2 regions of the Streptomyces sp. NPDC055099 genome follow, and region 2 is predicted to be linked to the other one. Evidence: riboswitches for the same ligand, from Rfam matches in the RefSeq annotation. Region 2 holds a riboswitch; the other holds the start of a gene.
What was found. Region 2 has a riboswitch for S-adenosylmethionine ahead of ACWFRU_RS01255 (aminotransferase class V-fold PLP-dependent enzyme). Riboswitches for the same ligand answer to the same signal wherever they lie in the genome.

Region 1 (4,107 bases), on a different contig from region 2:
CCGCACTTCGCGGACCCGGGTCAGACCTCACCCCCCCAATGGGTTGTGGAGGCGTGCGCCGGAACGCGTCGACCGCGGCTGAATGTATCTGTCCAACTGCCCTCTGCAACAGGTCAATCGGACGAGAATTCTGGGCACGCCTGATCGGTAATATGCGGAGAATTCGCCGGAGTTCAGGGCAAGTCGGGCCAGACAAATGCCACGGGAAGGGCAAATGGGCAGTGCACTTTGGCTGCTTCTTGTCGCCCTCAGGGCGACTTCGTATATGCGCTCGGCACAAACGGGGAAGCTCGCTTCCCAACTGTACCGCGCTCAACCACATGGAATTGCCCCCTCCGTTTCTCTCGCGGAGGGGGCAAAGACCATTACGCAGGGTATTTCCTTAAAGGATCAACCACCGGCACTGTGCTCGATGGTCAGCCTCCGGCGACGGCGGGGATGATCGAGATCCCCGCGCCGTCCGGCGTCGCGGTCTCGAGACCCTGCTCGAAGCGGACGTCGTCGTCGTTCACGTAGACGTTCACGAAGCGCCGCAGCTTGCCCTGGTCGTCCAGGACACGGGCGGCGATACCGGCGTGGTTCTTCTCCAGGTCGGCGATGACCTCGGAGAGATTGGCCCCCTCGGCGGCCACCTCGGACTGCCCGCCGGTGTAGGTGCGAAGAATGGTGGGGATGCGGACGTTGACGCTCATGAATTCACCTCGGGATATGCGGGCCCCGTAAGGGGCGCGGGGAACTGCGCGACCAGCCACGACGGCGCCGCAGTCAAGCGAACAAGCTCAGTCGGCAAGACCCGCGGAGCGAAACGCCTCAAGGCTGGGCTTGATCGTCGCGGTCGCCTGAGATGTCTCCGCGACCGCGTCGAGGGTCTTGAGGCCGTCACCGGTGTTCAGGACCACCGTGGTCAACGCCGGGTCAATGAGCCCCGCCTCGATCAGCTTCTTCGTGACGCCCACCGTCACACCACCGGCGGTCTCCGCGAAGATCCCCTCGGTCCGGGCGAGCAGCTCAATCGCGTGGACGACCTGCTCGTCGTTCACGTCCTCGACCGCACCGCCCGTGCGACGCGCGATGTCCAGGACGTACGGCCCGTCGGCGGGGTTGCCGATGGCGAGCGACTTGGCGATGGTGTTCGGCTTCTGGGGGCGCACGACGTCGTGGCCCGCCTTGAAGGCGGTGGACACCGGCGAACAGCCCTCGGCCTGCGCACCGAAGATCTTGTAGGGCTTGTCCTCCACGAGGCCGAGCGCGATGAGCTCCTTCAGACCCTTGTCGATCTTCGTGAGCTGCGAGCCGGAGGCGATCGGGATGACGAGCTGGTCGGGAAGGACCCACCCGAGCTGCTCGCAGATCTCGTACGCGAGGGTCTTGGAGCCCTCGCCGTAGTACGGCCGCAGGTTCACGTTCACGAAGCCCCAGCCCTCGCCCAGCGGGTCGCCGATGAGCTCGGAGCAGAAGCGGTTCACGTCGTCGTAGTTGCCCTCGATGCCGACGAGCTCGCCGCCGTAGACCGCGGCCATGACGACCTTGCCCTGCTCCAGGTCGTGCGGGATGAACACGCAGGAGCGGAAGCCGGCGCGGGCCGCGGCGGCGCCGACGGCGCCCGCGAGGTTGCCGGTGGAGGAGCAGGAGAGCGTGGTGAAGCCGAAGGCGCGCGCGGCCTCGATGGCCTGGGCGACGACGCGGTCCTTGAAGGAGTGCGTCGGGTTGCCGGAGTCGTCCTTGACGAACAGCTTGCCCTGCTCGACGCCCAGCTCACGGGCGAGGTTGTCGGCCTTGACGAGCTTGGTCCAGCCGGGGTTCATGTTCGGCTTCTCGGCGACGTCCGCCGGGACGGGCAGCAGCGGGGCGTAGCGCCAGATGTTGTCGGGGCCGGACTCGATCTGCTTCCGCAGGGCCTCGGGGTCACCGGTCGGCAGGTCGTACGCCACTTCGAGCGGGCCGAAACAGGCCTGACAGGCGAAGATCGGGCCGAGGGCGTAGAGCTCGCCGCACTCGCGGCAAGAGAGGCCCGATGCGGGGCCGAGGTCCACGGAACCCGTGGTGGAAGGGGTGGTGTCGTTCGTTGCGACAGTCTGCGCAGCCATGGAGGCGAGGCCCTTTCTCCTCATCTTCCCCGCGACGCATCTCGCCGCGAGACGGAATTGGCACCTTCCCCACCGAGACCTCGCGTGCGCGGTCGGCGGGATGGTTGCCGGGGCTTCAACGGGCCGTATCCCTCTGCCCCTCTGGATGAGCGGTATGGCGCCGGGGGCTTCAGGGGCCCCAGGGCATTTGTTACGCGATGACCCCGGCATGCGATGGTCATCGGCGTTGTTCAAGACTGTAACCGACGGCCTGGACCCTTGAGATAGTCGTCCGAACCGCGAGATGGATCACATGTAGGCCACACACAGGAGGAGCCACCCGTGCTGGAAGAGGCCGAGCGCTGGCTGACCAGGCGCTCCTGGTCCGTTGCCGACCGTCCGCTCAGCGCACTCGTCGCCGCCAAGCAGGCGTCGGGGGCCTCGGTGAGTGTCGTCCTGCCCGCGCTCGACGAGGAGGGGACGGTCGGCGAGATCGTCGCCGAGATCCGCCGTGAGCTGGTCGACAAGGCGGCGCTCGTCGACGAGCTCGTGGTGATCGACTCCGGCTCGCGGGACCGTACGGCCGAGGTCGCGCGGAGGGCGGGCGCGCGGGTCGTGCACCGGGACGTGATCCTGCCGCGCATCCCGGCCGTGCCCGGCAAGGGCGAGGTCATGTGGCGCTCGCTCCTGGTGACCGGCGGTGACATCGTCGCGTTCGTCGACGCGGACCTGAGGGAGTTCTCGGCGGACTTCGTCACCGGCATAGTGGGCCCGCTCCTGACCGAGCCCGACGTGGACTTCGTGAAGGCGATGTACGACCGCCCCCTGGGTGAGACCGCGGGGCAGGGCGGCCGGGTGACCGAGCTGATGGCGCGCCCGCTGCTCAACATGCACTGGCCCCAACTGGCGGGCTTCGTACAGCCGTTGGGCGGCGAGTATGCGGCGCGCAGATCCCTCCTGGAGCGGCTGCCGTTCCCCGTCGGTTACGGCGTGGAGCTGGGGCTGCTTGTCGACGCGCTGCACACCGTGGGCCTGGACGCGCTCGCGCAGGTCGATGTCGGGGTGCGCAAGCACCGGCACCAGGACGGGCAGGCGCTCGGCCGGATGGCGGCGGCGATCTACCGGACGGCGCAGCTGCGGCTCGCGCGCGGCCATCTCGTACGACCCGAGCTCACCCAGTTCGAACGGGGCGAGCAGGGGTTCGAGCCGCGGACCCATTCGGTGGACACGGAGGAGCGTCCGCCGATGTGCGGCATCGCGGAGTACACGGCTCGCCGCGTGGCGTAACCGCCCCAAGCCGGGCATTTTGTCTACATTCCCCACTTATGTGGGTCAGACAAGCAAGGGAAAGCGCGCTTCGTGCCGGTGCCGTGGCCTTGGCGACGGCCACCCTGGCGGCAGGAGCACTCGGCGGGGCCACCGCGTCCGCCGCCGCGGCGGACGCCGGCGCCGGTCCGCGGATCAGCCACACCGACGCCGTCACCCGGCAGGAAGAGCCCGTGCGCCGGGAGGGCGCCCGGGGGGAACTGGCCAAGTCGGGCAGCGACTCGGACACGATGCTGTACGCGGGACTGGCGATCTCCCTGTGCGCACTGGGAGCGCTGGCGGTGGCGGCAGCAAGAAGCAGGCGCGACTAGGCGGCCTTGCTGACGTGCCCCTTCTGACGTGTCCCTTCTGACGTGTTTGAGTCCCCGCCCCAGGGGCTAGGTTCGCCACATGGTCTCCGAGCACGCTTCCGCCCAGGTCCTCGTCGCGTCCAACCGCGGCCCCGTCACGTACACCCTGGAGGAGAACGGGGAACTGACGGCCAAGCGGGGCGGCGGCGGGCTCGTCTCCGGCCTCAGCGCGATCGGCGAGTCCGACGGCGACGCGGCCCTGTGGGTCTGCGCGGCACTGGGCGACGGCGACCGGGAGGCCGTGCGGCGCGGGGTGGGTGAGCCGGGCGTACGGATGCTCGACATCGACCCCCAGGTGCACGCCGACGCGTACAACGGAATCGCGAACTCGGTCCTGTGGTTCGTCCACCACATGCTCTACCAGA
Region 2 (4,107 bases):
AGCTCAGCAAGGGCTACTACGGGGAGGACAACCAGATCCCCAAGCCCACCACCGAGGAGTACAAGGAGATCACCAGCGGCCACGGCCACCACTGATCACCTGAGACTCTGACAAGGTCGCCACGGCGAGAGCCCTGTCCATGCGTTCCACTGCATGGACGGGGCTCTTTGCCGTCCCCGGGGCTGGATAAGGTGTTCCTGTCCCGTGTCTAGACGAACCCAGGAGCGGCAGATGAGCGCTGTGACCCCCGCAGGAGGCAACACCGCGGCGGCCCGTTCCTGGCCGGGTGTGCTGAACGGACTGCTCGAGGGACGTGACCAGAGCACCGAGGACACGGCCTGGGCCATGGACCGCATCATGCGCGGCGAGGCGACCGACGCGCAGATCGCGGGCTTCGTCGTCGCCCTGCGGGCCAAGGGCGAGACCGTGGAGGAGATCTCCGGCCTCGTCCGCACGATGTACGAGCACGCCAACGTGATCGAGGTGCCGGGGCGGACCGTCGACATCGTCGGCACCGGCGGTGACGGCGCCAAGACCGTCAACATCTCCACGATGTCCGCGATCGTGGCCGCCGGCGCGGGCGCCAAGGTCGTCAAGCACGGCAACCGCGCGGCCTCCAGCGCCTCGGGAGCCTCCGACGTCCTGGAGAAGCTCGGGGTGAACCTGGAGCTGCCGCTGAAGCGGGTCGTCGAGGTGGCCGAGGAAGCCGGGATCACCTTCTGCTTCGCCGTGAAGTTCCACCCGGCGCTGCGGCACGCGGGCGCGGCGCGCAGCCAGCTGGGCATCCGGACCGTCTTCAACGCCCTCGGTCCGCTCACCAACCCGGCCAGGGTGCGGGCCCAGGCGGTCGGCGTGGCCGACCCGAAGATGGCGCCGATCGTGGCAGGGGTCTTCGCCGAGCGCGGCAACTCCTCCCTGGTCTTCCGCGGCGACGACGGCCTCGACGAGCTGACGACCACGTCGACATCGCGGGTCTGGGTGGTGCGGGACGGAGCCGTGCGCGAGGAGGCCTTCGACCCGCGGGACGTGGGCATCGACCTCGTCCCCGTCGAGGCGCTGCGGGGCGCCGACGCCTCGTACAACGCCGAGGTGGCGCTGCGCCTCCTGGACGGCGAGCAGGGCCCTGTGCGGGACGCCGTCCTGCTAAACACGGCGGCGGCCCTGGTGGCTCTCTCGCCGGGCGAGGGGACCCTGGTGGAGCAGATCGGCGACGGCATCGCGAAGGCGGCGGAGTCGATCGACTCCGGGTCGGCGAAGAAGGCTCTTGAGCTGTGGGTGGCGGCCAGCAACAGGTGAGTGCGGTGCCCGCCGCGGTCCGGATGCCGGACTGCGGTGGGCACCGAGAAGATCGTGTGGCAAGATGCTGCGCAGGTCATGAGTGACAGCGATTAGGCCCCGGCTCGCTGTCCGGCAACCCTCCGTCCGTGGCGGGGTGCCCCGGGTGAAGACCAGGCCGTGGACAGCAAGGTCCATGGCAAGCGCGGACCCCTGCGAACAACCCTGGGGTCCTGGTCCTCAAGGGAGCAGTCTCGTGAGCAAGCGAATGCGATAGGGCTTTCCGGCCCCTTTTCCGCACCCCCTTTTCTCTTCTTCACTGCGGCGCCGTACGCGCGCTCTCGCAGTGAACTCGCCTGCCTTCCCACGGGAGTTCGCCATGTCCGCACGCATCGTCGCCACCACCGAAGCCGCCTCCGCCGAAGCCGCCTCCACCGAGTCCGCCGACCCCTGCTGTGCCGCGCCGCTGCCGGTGCTCGGCCGCGATGTCACCGTGCCGCTCGTCACCGGCGGCGAGGTGACCTACGCGGCGCTCGACTACGCCGCCAGCGCCCCGGCCCTCCAGCGGGTGTGGGACGACGTGGCCGCCTACGCGCCGTACTACGGCAGCGTGCACCGCGGTGCCGGGTACCTCTCGCAGCTCTCCACCGACCTCTTCGAGAACAGCCGGGTCACCGTCGCGGAATTCCTCGGCTGCCGCGAGGACGACCAGGTCGTCTTCACCCGTTCGACCACCGACTCGCTGAACCTGCTCGCCGCCGCCCTTCCGGACGACTGCCAGGTCTTCGTCTTCGAGACCGAGCACCACGCCTCGCTGCTTCCGTGGCGCGACGCCCGCGTGACGTACCTCAACGCCCCGCGCACCGCGGACCAGGCCGTCGCCACCCTGGAGCGCGCCCTCGCCGACCGCGACCCCTACGGTCCCGCCCTGGTCTGCGTGACCGGCGCCTCGAACGTCACCGGTGAGCTGTGGCCGGTCAAGGAGCTGGCCGCCGCCGCCCACGCGCACGGCGCCCGCATCGTCCTGGACGCCGCGCAGCTCGCGCCGCACCACCCGGTCTCCATCAGCGAGCTCGACGTCGACTGGGTCGCCTTCTCCGGCCACAAGCTGTACGCGCCCTTCGGCTCCGGCGTCCTCGCCGGCCGTTCCGACTGGCTGAAGGCGGCCGAGCCGTACCTCGCCGGCGGCGGCGCCTCGCGGAAGGTCGCGCGGCGTACGGACGGGGGCGTGGACGTCGAGTGGCACGAGACCGCCGCGCGCCACGAGGCCGGTTCGCCGAACGTCATCGGCGTGTACTCCATCGCCGCCGCCTGCAAGGCGCTCACCGAGGCGGGCTTCGACGAACTCGTCGCCCGTGAGCGCCACCTGATCGCGAAGGTGCGCGAGGGCCTCGCCGAGGTGCCCGCGGTGAAGGTGCTCTCGCTCTTCGGCGACGACGCGCCGCGCGTCGGCGTCATCTCCTTCGTCGTCGACGGCTGGAACAGCTCGCACTTCGCCGCCGCGCTCTCCGCCGAGTACGGCATCGGCGTACGTGACGGCCTCTTCTGCGCCCACCCGCTGGTGCGCACCCTCCTCGGCAGCGACCCGCAGACCCAGGGGGAGTGCGGTGCCCCCGAGGCCGCGCCCGGCGAGAAGTCGCTGAACGCGATCCGTGTCAGCTTCGGCGCGGGCACCCCGGACGAGCACGTGGAGCGGTTCGTGCGCGCCGTCAAGGAGCTCGTGGCGGACGGCGCGCGCTGGAACTACCGCACGGAGGACGGGCGTTGCGTGCCGGACACCAACGTCGCCTGAGCCTTGGCCCGTCCCTTCAGGCGTGACCCCAGGACGATCATCCGCAGGGCGCGTTCGGTCGCGTCGGTGAGGAACTCGCCGCCGCGGCCGAGCGCCTCGGTGAGCGAGACCGGCGCGGGCAGGATCGCGCTGTAGGCGTCCACGCCCTCCGCCCGTACGTGGTGCGCGCCCTGGCCGATCGTGCCCGCGAGGACCAGGACGGGACGGCCGAACCGCTTGGCACGGCGCGCCACTTCGGCGGGGACCTTGCCGCGGGGCGTCTGGTGGTCGAGGGCGCCCTCGGCGGTGACGACGAGGTCGGCGCGGGCCAGGCGCGCGTTCAGGTCCAGGTGGTCAAGGAGGACGTCGAAGCGGGGGAGCAGCTGGGCGCCGAGAGCCGCGAGGCCGGCTCCCAGGCCGCCGGACGCGCCTGTTCCGGGGCCGAGGGCGAGGTCTCCGGCGGCGTGCAGGTCGCGGGTCAGGACGTGCGCCCAGTGTTCGAGGCCCGCCGCCAGCTGTTCGACCTGCGTGGGCGTCGCGCCCTTCTGGGGGCCGAAGACGCGGGCGACGCCGCGCTCGCCGGTCAGGACGTTGAAGGGGTTGCAGGCGACGCGGATCTCGGTGTCCCGCAGGCGGGGGTCGAGGCCCGCGGGGTCGATGCGGCTCAGCCGGATCAACTCCCGCCCGCCACGCGGCAGTTCCCACCCGTCTGCGTCAAGGAGCCGGGCCCCGAGCGCCTGCAGCGCCCCCGCGCCCCCGTCCGACGTGCCGGAGTCGCCGCAGCCCACCAGGATGCGGCGGGCGCCCGCGTCGAGAGCGGCGCCGATCAGTTCCCCGACGCCGTACGTCGTCGTGGCCCCCGGGTCGCGCAGATCGCGGGGGACGAGCGAGAGCCCGGCCACGGCCGCCATCTCCACGACCGCCGTGCCGTCCGGCAGCAGCGCGAAGTGCGTGCCGATCCGCTGGCCCACGGGACCGGTGGCGGGCAGCGCGACCAGGCGGCCGCCGCCCGAGGTGGCCAGGGCGCGCGCGGTGCCCTCGCCGCCGTCCACCACGGGGAT

Region 1: linked by a shared signal. The riboswitch ahead of thrC (threonine synthase) and the one ahead of ACWFRU_RS01255 (aminotransferase class V-fold PLP-dependent enzyme) in region 2 are both predicted to bind S-adenosylmethionine.

What each region holds. Positions count from the first base shown of each region.
Region 1 is NZ_JBSGUA010000008.1:336,564-340,670, forward strand. It holds gene ACWFRU_RS21985 (MoaD/ThiS family protein) at 417-692, opposite strand; gene thrC (threonine synthase) at 780-2,087, opposite strand; SAM riboswitch class I at 2,105-2,239, opposite strand; gene ACWFRU_RS21995 (glucosyl-3-phosphoglycerate synthase) at 2,409-3,353, shown strand; gene ACWFRU_RS22000 (hypothetical protein) at 3,443-3,703, shown strand; gene ACWFRU_RS22005 (alpha,alpha-trehalose-phosphate synthase (UDP-forming)) at 3,783-4,107, shown strand, end outside.
Region 2 is NZ_JBSGUA010000001.1:274,421-278,527, reverse strand. It holds gene qcrB (cytochrome bc1 complex cytochrome b subunit) at 1-95, shown strand, start outside; gene trpD (anthranilate phosphoribosyltransferase) at 232-1,296, shown strand; SAM riboswitch class IV at 1,371-1,487, shown strand; gene ACWFRU_RS01255 (aminotransferase class V-fold PLP-dependent enzyme) at 1,655-3,067, shown strand; gene ACWFRU_RS01250 (glycerate kinase family protein) at 3,019-4,107, opposite strand, start outside.